DNA from 2 places in the Halanaerobium sehlinense genome. Region 1 is predicted to be linked to the other one. Evidence: riboswitches for the same ligand, from Rfam matches in the RefSeq annotation. Region 1 holds a riboswitch; the other holds the start of a gene.

Region 1 (7,131 bases):
AGAATTGTAAGGGATAATCAATATCGCGGTTTGTCAGCTGCTGATACTTTAAATTTATGGCAGAGTGTACGCAGGGGTGAGGAGAAAAATATTTTCCCTTATCAGGAAAATGCAGATGTAATGTTTAATTCTGCCCTGATTTATGAACTTTCTGTTCTAAAAAATTATGTTGAACCTTTATTAAAACAGATAGATAAAACAAACCAAAATTATTATCAGGCACAGCGTCTGCTTGAAATTCTAAGCAATTTTAAAGCTATACCTGATAATGAAGTCCCATTCACCTCAATTTTAAGAGAGTTTACCGGCATGAGCGTTTTTAGAGAGGAATAGTCTTAGGTTTTCTCTGATTTCATCCCAGTTATTAACTTTTGTGATTTTACTGTTACCATCAAAATCATAGTTGTGGTACTTACTGACCAGAAAAACCGGAATATCCTTAGCTGCGATTTCTAAAGCATTTTCTTTTTTGTCATCAATAAACAAAGCAATATTTTTTTCAGCAGCTAAGGGTGCCTTATTATGCTCGTGATGCAGCTCATGATAAGGAATCCCATGTTCGGCTAACCATTTTTCAGTTAAAGAGCGATGTTCCTCATGGCGGGCTGTGATTAAAATCAAGCGGTGCCCTTCCTGATATAGTTCGGTCAGTATTTCTTTGGCTTTAACAACTGGTTTAACACTGCTGTAGACCTCTTCTATTTTTGCCTGAATAAACTCATTTAGTTCCTGATTATTAATTGCAAAGGCTTCTGCCAGATCATAAGTATACTCTGTTAGAGTAATTTTTCGATCAAAAAACTCATTCATTTTTTGCTGCCAGATACTATTGTTATCAGGTCCTTCATCAGTTAATACTCCATCAATATCAATACCAAAATTATATTTCATAATCAACACCTCATTTATAAATTAAAATCTTTATACTTTTAATAAAAATTAAGACTATATAATCTAAACTTCAAGCTACACTTTTTATTATACTATCATTTATTAATTGTGATGTCTAGATAATATGAACATTTAAATCAATTAATAATCTAGCTTTATTTTTATTAAAATTTAGAGTAAAATAGTATTAAGAATGATGCTTAGAGGAGGCAGTATATTGACTAAAAAGATAAATAAAAAAGAAAAAGTAGAAGAATTAGTTGAACTATTTTCTAAACATTATCCCGAGCCCGGCACAGCTTTAGAGCATACTTCATCATTTGAGCTTTTGATTGCAACTATTTTATCAGCTCAAACGACTGATATTCAGGTTAATAAAGTTACAAAAGAACTTTTTAAAAAATACAATACTCCTGAAGCTATGTTAAAACTTGACCAAAAAGAGTTGGAAGAAAAAATTAATAGTATTGGTCTTTATAGAAATAAAGCTAAATATATTTTAAAGACCTGTCAGATACTTATCGACCAGTTTGAGGGAGAAGTACCTTCAACCAGAAAAGAACTGCTGAAACTAGCAGGAGTTGGCCGTAAGACAGCCAATGTAGTCTTAGCTAATGCTTTCTATAAAGCTGCTTTTCCGGTAGATACGCATGTATTTAGAGTTTCAGAGCGTCTTGGTTTAAGCAGCGGTAAAAATGTTGATAAAACTGAAAAAGAATTAACTAAATTAATTCCAAAAAAGTACTGGATAGATTTTCATCACTGGTTAATTGATCATGGTCGTGCTATATGTAAGGCCCAAAATCCAGATTGTGAAAATTGCTTTGCCAGTCATTTATGTAGATATTATCAAAATAATTAATTTGAGGGAGGAAGCAAAATGAAAAAGATATTTGTCTTAGACACAAATGTACTTCTGAATGACCCTCGCGCTATTTATAGTTTTGAGGACAATGATGTTGTGATCCCGCTCGCTGTATTAGAAGAAATTGATGATTTAAAAACCAAAAGTTCTGATTTAGGTTACAATGCTCGTGAAAGTTCTAGAATTTTAGAAGAAATCAGAGAAAGCGGTAATCTTCATGATGGTGTTGAATTAGAATCAGGTGGTATAGTCAAAATTATAATTAACGGCGAATTAGAGCTTCCCCGCGGTTTGAGCTCCAGCAAGATGGATAATCGGATAATTTCTACCGCTATTCATCTACAAAAGGAGAATACAGACCGTAAAGTTATAATGATTTCTGATGATATTAATATGCGTTTAATCTGTGATGCATATGGTTTAGAGGCTGAAGAGCACAGTTCTTCCCGCTTAAAAGAAGAAGAGGTTTATTCAGGTTTTAAAGAAATAATGTGTGGGTCAGATTTAATTAATAAATTTTATGAAGAGGAAAAACTTTCTTTATCAGAGTTAAATCAGCTTGATGATTCTTTATATCCAAATGAATTTGTGCAGTTGACAGCAGATGATCGTAATAAAAATACTGCTCTGGCTCGTTTTGATGGCGATAATTTAGTTCCGCTGCGCTATAATAAGAGTCAACCTGCTAAGATTAGGGCCAGAAATAGAGAGCAGCAGATGGCTATGGAGCTTCTGCTTGACGATGAAATTAAATTAGTAACAATGTCCGGTAAAGCGGGTACAGGTAAAACTTTGCTGGCACTTGCTGCTGGACTGGCAAAAGTAGTTGATGAGCAGGTTTTCTCAAAACTTCTGGTAGCCAGACCAATTCAACCAATGGGAAAAGAGCTCGGGTTCCTGCCGGGAGATGTAGAAGAGAAGATGGGCCCCTGGATGAAGCCTATTTTTGATAATTTGGACTTTATAGTCCACCGCAATAAAGATGCAAGGTTTGCTTATCAAAAATTATTAGATAAAGATCTAATTCAAATTGAAGCTCTTACTTATATCAGGGGACGTTCAGTTCCAGATCAGTTTATCATTATTGATGAGGCTCAAAACTTATCTCTGCATGAAGTAAAAACTATTGTAACTAGAGCCGGAGAGGGTTCAAAATTGATTTTCACTGGAGACCCTTTCCAGATAGATAATCCTTATTTAAATTTTCATAAAAATGGTTTGAACTATCTGGCTCATAAATTTCATGACCAAAAAATTGCCGGTCATATTATGTTAAAAGAAGGTGAAAGATCAGAACTGGCTGAAATTGCTAGTGATCTTCTTTAAACTAGGAGTTGTATTTAATGAAAAAAGTTTTTAGATTGATTATTATTTCTGCTCTCCTTTTGGGGATCTTAATTCCAGTTTTTGATTATTTTTATGAGGAAGAATCAAAAAAGAGTGTAATGCTGGCTCAGGAGAGCAGAAATAGAAACATTGAAGAATTTTTTGAAATGGCAAAAGAAGCTTTTTATGAGGCTAATTATCAATCGGCAGAATATTATTATCAGCAAATAATTGATCTGGATCCTTATAATTTAGAAAGCAGAAGAAATTTGGCTGTAGTTTACAGTGAGCAAAATAAATTAAAAGAGGAAAATAGGATTCTGCTTGAGACTTCTATTTTAAGTCAACAGAGTCAAGATTATTTAAGTTTAGCTGTTAATTTTTATGAATTAAATAATAATTTAGCTTCAAATTATATTTTAGAAAACAAAATAAAATTTAACCCCGAAAATAAGGAGCTAAATTCAGAAACTGAATCGCATCATTTTCTCTTTCAAAAATATTATTATTTAGTAAAAAATAATTTAGATTTAAAAAATTATAAAAATGCTAAAAAATATTTATTGGAGCTAGATGATTTAAAGGGTACTGATTCAGAATTTTACCTACTCAGGGCTGAACTAAATAAACTCCAGCAAAAATATTTAGCAGCTTTTAATGATTATGAAAATGCATATCAGGCTAACAGGTCACAGAGTTATTTATACAAAGATATGGCTCAAATGCTGGAAAAAGCCGGGGAGGAAATAAAAGCCTATAATCACTGGCAGCGCGCACTGGGTTACGGATGGTTTAAAGAGCTGGCCTACCAGAAAATTAACTATTATCAGGAAAAATACCCCAGCTTAAAACCAGCAAAAGAAGATCAGAAGCAGCCTGAAGAAATTAATCCCTTTAACCTGGAGGCTTCCTGGGAGAGGCCGCAAAAAATTTTAGATCAGAAGAAGATACAGATGTTGAGAATTGGACTGCAGGAAAACAATGAACACTTACTTTTTCAGTATTCAGATCCCTTTTCTATTATTTATCAGGGGAAAATTATATTTAAAGGTAAGGCCAGAAAAAATTATTTGTTAGAGCTTGAAGCTGATTCAATTTATATCAGCAGTAAAGAACGAAGAGTTAGACTTGGAAATTCTCAATTAGAATATCAGCTTTACAGCAGTCAGGAGAATTCTTCTTTTTATGTTTATAATATCAGCTATGGTCAGGGTTATTTCTGGCAGGGAAGTGGAAATAGGCAGTATAGGGGTGAGATGATAATTAAAGGGGAGGGAGACAACTTTACTTTAATAAATCAGGTAGAATTAACACCCTATTTAATTTCTGTAGTTCCTTCTGAAATATATGCCAGCTGGCCTAAAGAAGCTCTGAAAGCCCAGGCTGTAGCAGCCAGAAGTTATACTTTAAACAATTTGGGACGCCACAGCAGTGATGGTTATGATCTCTGTTCCAGTGTCCACTGTGCCGCTTATAACGGTATAATGAGCGAACATCAGCGTACTACTGAGTCAGTACTGGAAACTCAGGGAGAAACTGCAGTTTTTGAAGGCCAAATTATTGAAGCTGTTTTCAGCAGTAATAGTGGTGGCTATACTGAGCGCAGTGATCAAATTTGGTCTGCAGATTTACCCTATCTTAGGGGATCAAATCAGATGAAGGTTGATCGCTATGATTTTCCTTTAAATCCTTTAGAACTGCAGCAGTGGCTTTTGTCTGCTCCAGAATCATATTCTAAAGATTATGGCAGCAGTAACTACCGCTGGCAGTTAAAAGTTCCTGCAGAAATTATTGAGTACCGCAGTGGTTTGGATAAAATTAAAAGGATCAAAGTTGATAAGCGTGCCCGGGGTGGAACGATAACTTCTTTAACAATTTTTGGAGAACAGTCTGAGAAAAATTACAGTGTTTCTCAAATCAGAAGAGTTCTTGGTGGTTTAAAAAGCAGCCGCTTTTACTTTAACAGTCATTTTGATCAAAATGGCTATTTAAAAGAAATATTTGTTTATGGATCAGGCTGGGGCCACAATTTAGGACTTGATCAATCTGCTTCTGCAGGCATGGCTGCAGCTAATTGGAATTACCAGGAGATTATCAAGCATTTTTATCCCGGAGTTGAAATAATTAACTATAATTCACAAGAATAATTTGCTTTTACAGCAGTTATTGCTTATAATTAAAATAATAAGAAAATATTATCTTCAGGGTATGGTGCGCTTTTGAGCAAATCCTAACCGGTGGTATAGTCCACGAGCTGCAGCTGAACTGGTGAAATTCCAGTACCGACGGTAAAGTCCGGAATAAAGAAGATTAAATTATTAAGAAGCCCTGTTTTCTAAGCAGGGCTAATTTTTTTGCCCAAAATGGAGATAATAAATAAATATAGAAGGAGATAGAGAATGGATACAAAAAAAATTACTACAACCTCAGTTTTAGCAGCCTTTTCTTTAGTTTTAATGCTGTTAATTCGTTTTCCAATGTTTTTACCATTTTTAATTTACGAACCAGGAGATATTCCAATATTGATTATTGCCTTTTTATTTGGCCCGGGTGCAGCTTTAGGAGCAACTTTTATTTTATCGATTTTAATGGCTGTTTTCACGGGTCTTGGAGGTTCTTTTGGAGCCTTTATGCATTTTTTAGCAACAGGTGTATTTGCAGGAGTTGCGGGATATTTTTATCAGCAGCATCATAATAAACTTGGTGCTGTCAAAGGACTGGCTATTGGTTCTATTGCAATGACAGTTGTTATGGCAGGAGCTAACCTGCTCTTAAACCCAATATTTTATGGAATTCCAAGAGAACAGGTTTTACAGATGATGCTGCCGGGTATTATACCTTTTAATTTGGCTAAAGCTGTTATTAATTCTGTGATAACAGTTTTGATTTATAAAAAACTTGCTAACTTTATGCGGAGCAAATCCCTAATTAAACGGGAAGAACTGGCCGAATAAGTTTGACAAATACCCCAATTTTAAGATAAAATTTTCATGAGAGGAGATGTTTTTTTGCAGATAACATTTTTAGGAACAGGAACCTCTCATGGGGTACCTGTGATAGCCTGTGATTGTGAGGTTTGTCAGTCTGACAATCCAAAAAATAAAAGAATGAGAACTTCCATTCATGTTAAAAGTGATGAATATAATTTATTAATAGATACTCCACCTGAGATGAGGCTGGAATTGATAAATAATAAGATAAAGAATGTTGATTCAGTTTTAATGACTCATGCTCATGCAGATCATATTATGGGTTTTGATGATATAAGGGCTCTAAACTGGTATCAGGGTAAAGAAATGCCGGTTTACGGTGATTTGAAAACATTGAATCACATCAAAAGGATTTTTCCTTATATTTTTTCAGATAATAATCCAGGTGGAGGAATACCACAGGTTATTCTAAAAGAAGTAGAGAGGAAATTCACATTTAGAGATCTTCAAGTTATAGCTGTTCCAATCTACCATGGAGATAATCAAATTTTAGCTTATCGAATTAATAATTTTGCTTATTTAACAGACTGCAGTTATATTCCTGAAAGTTCATTAAAGCTTCTGGATGGAATTGAATATGCTGCTGTAGATGCTCTTAGATTTGAAGAGCACCCAACACATATGTCTGTTGACCAGGCTGTTGAATTAGTTGATAAATTATCTTTAAAAAACGGATATTTAACTCATATGTCACACAGGTTAGACCATGAAAAATTAGATGATTATCTGCCAGACCATGTAAGTCCTGCTTATGATGGCCTTGTTATTGATATTTAGATTTAGTAAGGATCTTTCATAAAAAGCAACATAAATCAATTAAAATAAGGTGATAGAATTGAACATAGTACTTGTTGAACCAGAAATACCACAAAATACCGGTAATATAGCTAGAACCTGTGCAGTAACAAATTCAAAGCTGCACTTAGTTAGACCATTAGGCTTTTCAACTTCAGATAAATATTTAAAAAGAGCGGGTCTTGATTACTGGGATAAATTAGATATCAGTTATTATGATAATTTAGATCATTTTTTTGAAGAGAATAAGGGAGGGCGCTTTTT
Region 2 (7,131 bases), 610 kb from region 1:
TATTCCCTTAATGATTTTTAATCCTCAAATTCAGGCAAAAATAATTGATAAAACAGGAACCCATACAGATATTGCACCAACAATTTTAGATATTTTAGGGGATAGAGAAAAACCCGAGGGTTTTTTAGGAAACTCTTTATTAAAAAATGAAGAAAGACCTGTTTTGTTTTTACATGAGATGCCTCAAATTTTGTATAATGATAACCTATTTGTAAGATTACCAATGAGCTCAGATCAGAAAAATGACTTCGAAAGAATAGCATTAAAAAGTGAAGAAACAAAAAAAATAACTCTGAAAGAATCAGAAAAGGAAAGAATAGTCAATCTGATAGATTATATGCAAAAGATTATGAAAAAAAGTATATCAGAATCAGATTCTCAATAAATTGGGAGGTTATTAAATGAAGAATTTTTTTAAGAGGGCGTCAGTTTACATTCTAATAATGTTATTTGCAGCAGCAGTTATTTTTGGAGCCAATTATTATTATGGACAAAAAATTGCCGAAGATGTAACAGCTGAAATGAGAGAGGCAGCTTCAGCTAATAATTATCAGCTGAGGTCTATAGAAGTTACAAGTAATCCCTTACTCCAAAAGATAGATATTAAAAATCTTAATTTATCTCAGGCTGATCAATTTAATTTAATTATTAATCAGGCAGAAATAAACTTTGGTTGGCGGCAGATATTAAATTATATTAGAAACCAAGATTTTGAACTAGATAAAGATTTAGATAGTAATATTTATCAAATAAGGTTTTCAAATTTAAATGAGAATTATCAACTTGACTTTCAGGAGGCAGAGCTGCACTATCGAGGTAATTTAACTGAAGAAATATTTTTGGCCTTTAAAAATGATAATAATCTGCAGCCCTTATTAGACAGTGATCATCAGCTGGATTTTACTGCAGCTGAGCTTAAATATAATTTCCCTTACTATAGAAGCTATGGCCTAACTGATGAAGCATGGGCCGGACTATCAACATTTAATAACTTTGTTTTCAGAGCAGATTATAATAAAGATCAAAGAAATTTTAATCTCAAAGAATTTAATTTAAGCAGTGAGCTTTTAACTTTAATTTACAACTTTGAATCAATTATAGACTATAGTGATCAAAAACAGCAAATTACTTTTGAAGAATTGAAGGGTGATTATGATTTCCACCTGACAGCAGAAGATATAGATTTTGAAGCAAATAATTTTTATCAGGATTTAAGATTTAAACAGTTTGGTTTTAATGGGAGCTTTGATCTATCAAATTTAAATGATAGAGTTAGAGCTAATCAGCTTGATTTCAATTTAAAACTAACAGAATTTAAACTTGTGCTGGCAGAAATTTTAGCTCAGCAATTAAATCAGAATAGTTTTGGTATCCTTGCTGAAAATAATCAATTTGAAATACTAATTAATAGTTTTTCTTACCAGCAGCAGTACAGTCATCCTACCGGCAGCAGCCAATCTGAATTAGACTCATCAATGCTGCTTGCTGATTTAACTGCTGAATATAATTATAGTGAAGATATGCCATATATCAGCAGTGCCGAATTGAAATATAAACCTCAAACTGCTAAAGCAGAACAGCTTAATTCATTTCTGCAGCTTGTTTTAAATCAGCAAATAAGCAGAAATGAAGCTGGCTTTTATTCAATAAAGTTTTGGGGGCCAATTGATGATTTGAGTCTGGAATAAGTTTTAATTATTTTACAAATTAAAAGACAAAAACAGTCTCAAAAGAAGTAGCAGCAAGTTTTTATGTGAAATTACTTTACAAGCTGCAGTTAAAATGCTAAAATATAACTAGAAAATTTAATAAAACTAACGAGGATGGGTGAAATTCCCTACCGGTGGTAAAGTCCACAAATCCAAGAGGATTGATCTGATGAAATGCAGAACCGACAGTAAAGTCTGGAAGGGAGTTAGGTTATAAGTTTATTAATCTAATTTGTTTACTGAGCACTATAATTTTTTTAGCTGCAGGTAAACCGGTTTAATTTACTTATATTATAATATTCGACTATTTAAAGTCCTTCCAGTTTTGGAGGGGCTTTTTCTATTTTAAAGAGAATTATAGTTTAACTTAATTTTTCTGATATTAATAAATTTAAAGGGATTATTGCAGATTATTGGAGGTATAAAATGCAGGAATTTTCTAATGCTGATCAAAAATATATGAAAAGAGCTTTAGAATTGGCTGAGTTGGGAGAAGGAAGAACTTCACCGAACCCAATGGTTGGAGCTGTAGTTGTAAAGGATGGAAAAATAGTTGGTGAAGGTTATCATCAGGAATATGGTGGCCCACATGCAGAAGTATTTGCACTTGAAGAGGCAGGAGAAAAAGCTGTAGGAGCAGATATTTATGTTAGTTTAGAACCCTGCAGTCATTACGGCAAAACTCCTCCCTGTGCACAAAAGTTAATTGATTATGGAATAAGCCGAGCAGTAGTAGCAATGGTCGATCCCAATCCTGAGGTAGCTGGCCGAGGAATAGAGATGCTTCGAAAAGCTGGAATTGAAGTGGAAATTGGATTATTTAAGAAAGAGGCTCAGAAATTAAACGAGATCTTTTTGAAATATATTCAAAGTGATTATCCTTTTGTCTATTTGAAAAAAGCTCAAACTTTAGATGGTTATATTGCGAGTAAAACTGGTGATTCAAAGTGGATAACTAATTCAGCTGCCAGATTAGAAGGCCATAAACTAAGACATCGAGTTGATGCCATAATTGTCGGAATTGGAACTGTTTTGGCTGATGACCCTTCCCTGACAGCAAGGTTAGATAATAAAGAGGGAGTTGATCCATTAAGGGTTATCTTAGATCCTGATTTAGAAATACCGCTGGATGCAAAATTAATAAATCAGGATTCAACAGCAAAAACTTTAATAATTACGGCGGCAAATAGTGATAAAGCTGTTTTAGAAAAAAAAGAAAAATTATCAAAAAAAGAAATGGTGGAAATACTATCTTTGGAATCTAATAATAAATACTTTGATCTCAAAGAAGTTTTAAAAAGTTTAAGCCAGAGGAAAATAAGCAGCCTCTTAGTTGAAGGAGGAGCCAAACTGAGCCACACTTTTTTAAAAGAAGATCTTGTTGATAAATTCTACTATTTTATCGCTCCAAAAATCTATGGTGGTAGTGATGGCACAGCTTCTTTTTGTGGTAAAGGGCCAGAATTAATGTCAGATGCAGTTGATTTGAAAATCTTAGAACAAAAATTACTGGGAGATAATATATTACTGATTGCTGAAAGAAAATAGTTTCTATAACAGAATTAAAGCACATCTTCAATAAGCGATTGATATATTTTAAGGAGGTGGATTTATTGTTTAGTGGCATAGTTCAAGAAAAGGGTAAGTTTTTAAGAAAATTTAAAGGCAATAATAAATATCAATTAGAAATAAAGGCAGAAAAAGTTTTAGAAAACGTTAAAACTGGTGACAGTATTGCAGTTAATGGAGTCTGTTTAACAGTGGTTGATTATGGCAGCGATTATTTTAGAGCTGATGTAATGCCGGAAACACTTAAGGCAACAAATCTGGGAGATTTAGAACCTGACTCAATCTTGAATTTAGAACAATCTTTAAAAGCAAATGATTTCATTGGCGGCCATTTTGTTACAGGTCATGTTGATTCAACTGCTGTAGTAAAGTCAATAAAAAAAGAAAATAATGCTCAGATAATTGAGATGAAAGTAGACCAAGAAACAGAAAAATTTATTGTTCAAAAAGGATCAGTAGCTCTAAACGGAGTCAGTCTGACAGTAATGGGAATTGAAAATGGGATTCTAAAAATATCTTTAATTCCTGAAAGTTGGGCTGAAACTAATTTATCACTTTTAAGTGCTGGTGATCGAGTCAATATTGAAACTGATATGTTGGGTAAATATGTTTATAAAATGCTTAATAATTTAGACCAGCCAAATAAGCAGGATACAAAGATTTCTAAAAGTTTTTTAGCTGAAAATGGTTTTATTTAATTAACCAGATAATAAACTTAAACTTAATATAAATTTTGATTTGGAGGGAGAGTTAATATGGATAAAATAGAAGCAGCGATAGAAGATATCAAAGCTGGAAAAATGGTTGTAGTAGTTGATGATGAAGATAGAGAAAATGAAGGTGACCTTTTGATGGCTGCTGAAAAAGTAGATAAAAAAGCCATTAATTTTATGATTAAAGAGGCCAGAGGTCTGGTCTGTACTCCGATCGAAGCTGGATTGAGTCAAAAACTTGATTTAGAGATGATGGTAGAAAAAAATACAGAATCACATGGGACTGCTTTTACTGTTTCGGTTGATCATAAAAATGTTACAACTGGAATTTCTGCTCAAGAAAGAGCTTTAACAATTCAAAAACTAATTGATCCTGAATCAAAAGCAGAAGATTTTATGAGGCCTGGACATATATTCCCCTTAATCGCAAAAAAAGGTGGGGTTTTAAGAAGGGCCGGTCACACAGAAGCTGCTGTTGATTTAGCAAGGCTAGCAGGATTAAAACCAGCTGGTGTTATCTGTGAAATTATCAAAGAAGATGGTGAAATGGGAAGGCTTCCATTCCTAAAAGAATTTGCTAAAAAGCACGATTTAAAGTTAATTTCTATAGAAGATTTAATTAATTACAGAAAAGAAAAAGATAAACTGATTAATTTAGCAGCTGAAGCAGAACTGCCAACTGATTTTGGAGATTTTAAAATCAAGGTTTTCACAACAAAGGTAGATGATAAAGAGCATATTGCAATTATCAAAGGTAATATAGAAAATGAGGAAGATGTATTAGTTAGAGTCCACTCACAGTGTATCACAGGTGATATTTTTGGTTCAAAAAGATGTGACTGTGGTGAACAGCTGGCAGCAGCCTTACAGCTAATAGAAGATGAAGGCAGTGGTGTTGTTTTATATATGCGTCAGGAAGGAAGAGGAATCGGTTTAGTTAATAAAATTAAAGCTTATCAGCTGCAGGATCAGGGGATGGATACAGTTGAAGCTAATGTGGCTTTAGGTTTTGAGCCAGATTTAAGGGACTACGGTATTGGAGCCCAGATACTGAGTGAACTAGGCCTTTCAACAATTCGCCTTCTAACAAATAATCCAACCAAAATAGTTGGTTTAGAGGGATATGGACTAAAGGTGACCGAAAGAATTCCCTTAGAGATTGACCCAAATCAGGAAAACGAATTTTATCTAAAGGTAAAAAAAGATAAAATGGGACATCTTTTAGACTTTGATCATTAATTCAAAAAAGTCTTAATGAAATTATTTAAGATAAATAATAATTATGATTTGGAAATCAAGTTTAACAAAATTATAAATAAATTTAAAAAGGAGACTGATAAAATGAAAACTATTGAAGGAAAATTAAATGCACAGGGAATGAAAACAGCAGTTATTGTAGGTCGTTTTAATGAATTTATTTCAGGTAAATTGTTAGAAGGTGCAGTAGATGCTTTAAAAAGACATGGAATGGATGAAGCTGATATTGATGTAGTTTGGGTTCCTGGTGCTTTTGAAATACCCTTAACTGCAAAAAAAATAGCAGCAAAAGAAAAATATGATGGAGTTATCGCTTTAGGTGCAGTAATTAGAGGTGAAACACCTCACTTTGACTATGTTTCTGCAGAAGTTTCTAAGGGAGTTGCTAAGGCAGGTCTGGATACAGAAAAACCAGTTATTTTTGGAGTTTTAACAACTGATACAATCGAGCAGGCTATATCCAGAGCAGGAACTAAGTCTGGTAACAAAGGTTATGATGCAGCTGTTTCTATGATTGAAATGGTAAATCTTTTTAAAGAAATAGATTAAATCTATAAGGCTATTTATATTATTAGTATAATCCCCTGACAGTAAACAGATTGAGTTTAAATAATCTGTTAATGCTGAAAGGGGATTTTTAAATTTTTATTTATTGAATTAAAGCCCAAAATTAGTTATACTAATAAACAAACAGTCAAAAATGAGGGTAGGTTGGATAATGAAGAAAAAAAGATTTTTTTCTTTTTTGAAAAATGAAATTAACAGCATTAGCTTTAAAAATTTAGAAAATAATAAATCCTTTATTTTAATAAATAGTTTTTATATAATTGCTGCTGTATTTTTACTTATAGTACACTCGATAAATCTAAATGGTTTTAATATTTCATCTGATACTATTAAGGGGTTAATATCTCAGCTGCAGATCTTAATCCTGCTTTATTTAAGCTTAAATTTCAAAGAAACCGGAATTGCAGCTGCTTTGGTCTTAAATGTATTTTCTCAATCTTCAATGATTGCAGTTATGGTCATGGAAAATACATTTATTTATATGCCGGGTCTAATTGCATATACAACGTTTTTGATTGTAATCTTTTTGATTTACAATTACCAGCATGAAATCAATTCAAAAGTAGAAGAATTAGAGTCAGAAAAAGAAAAACTGCAGCATTTAGCATACCATGACAGCTTAACAAAAATTGCCAACAGGGAAATGATAATCAAAGAGCTTGACCATTTATCATCTTTGGCTAAAAATAATGAAATCAATTATAACTTAATTTTTATTGATATTAAAAATTTTAAAAGAATTAATGAATCCTGGGGTTTTGAAATCGGTGATTATATTTTAAAAGAAAGTGCCCAAAGATTGAAGAAAATTATTTATGATTCAGATCTAACTGGACGGCTTGGTGGGGATGAATTTGCAGTTGTTGTTAATCAGCAGTTAGGAAAAAAACAATTAAATAGGTATATCAGAAGTATTAAAAGAGAACTGGAAAAACCATATAAATATAAAAATAAAGAAGTAGTCTTGAACAGTAATTTTGGTATTTCAACTTTTCCTCAGGATGGAAAAAACAGCAAAGAAATAATTAGAAGTGCTGATATTGCAATGTATAAAGCAAAAACCAATGTAGACAAAGAAATAGAATTTTTTGCTGAGCATATGGAAAAAGAAGTTGTAATGGATGTTCAGCTGGAAGATGCCTTAAAAAAGCTATTAAAAATGAAGAATTTTATCTTATGTTTCAGCCCCAGTATAAAACAGATGGGAAAGAACTCAGAGGCTTTGAAGTTCTTCTGCGCCTTCATTCTTCCAAGTTAGGTTCAATTAGTCCAGCCATTTTTATTCCAGAAGCTGAAAAAAGTGGCTTAATTAAAGA

The links. A riboswitch is a leader RNA that binds a small molecule or an ion and turns the genes downstream of it on or off. The one in region 1 is predicted to bind FMN.
Region 2: it holds a riboswitch for FMN, as region 1 does, so the genes downstream of both, ribD (bifunctional diaminohydroxyphosphoribosylaminopyrimidine deaminase/5-amino-6-(5-phosphoribosylamino)uracil reductase RibD) here and ACZ446_RS08735 (ECF transporter S component) in region 1, are expected to answer to the same signal.

What each region holds. Positions count from the first base shown of each region.
Region 1 is NZ_AP042442.1:1,775,501-1,782,631, reverse strand. It holds gene ACZ446_RS08760 (uridine kinase family protein) at 1-333, shown strand, start outside; gene ACZ446_RS08755 (5' nucleotidase, NT5C type) at 292-891, opposite strand; gene nth (endonuclease III) at 1,109-1,753, shown strand; gene ACZ446_RS08745 (PhoH family protein) at 1,772-3,082, shown strand; gene ACZ446_RS08740 (SpoIID/LytB domain-containing protein) at 3,100-5,229, shown strand; FMN riboswitch at 5,276-5,397, shown strand; gene ACZ446_RS08735 (ECF transporter S component) at 5,482-6,036, shown strand; gene ACZ446_RS08730 (MBL fold metallo-hydrolase) at 6,091-6,849, shown strand; gene trmL (tRNA (uridine(34)/cytosine(34)/5-carboxymethylaminomethyluridine(34)-2'-O)-methyltransferase TrmL) at 6,908-7,131, shown strand, end outside.
Region 2 is NZ_AP042442.1:1,163,840-1,170,970, forward strand. It holds gene ACZ446_RS05595 (LTA synthase family protein) at 1-385, shown strand, start outside; gene ACZ446_RS05600 (hypothetical protein) at 402-1,688, shown strand; FMN riboswitch at 1,810-1,924, shown strand; gene ribD (bifunctional diaminohydroxyphosphoribosylaminopyrimidine deaminase/5-amino-6-(5-phosphoribosylamino)uracil reductase RibD) at 2,136-3,257, shown strand; gene ribE (riboflavin synthase) at 3,314-3,976, shown strand; gene ACZ446_RS05615 (bifunctional 3,4-dihydroxy-2-butanone-4-phosphate synthase/GTP cyclohydrolase II) at 4,034-5,230, shown strand; gene ribH (6,7-dimethyl-8-ribityllumazine synthase) at 5,333-5,797, shown strand; gene ACZ446_RS05625 (diguanylate cyclase domain-containing protein) at 5,967-7,073, shown strand; gene ACZ446_RS05630 (EAL domain-containing protein) at 6,992-7,131, shown strand, end outside.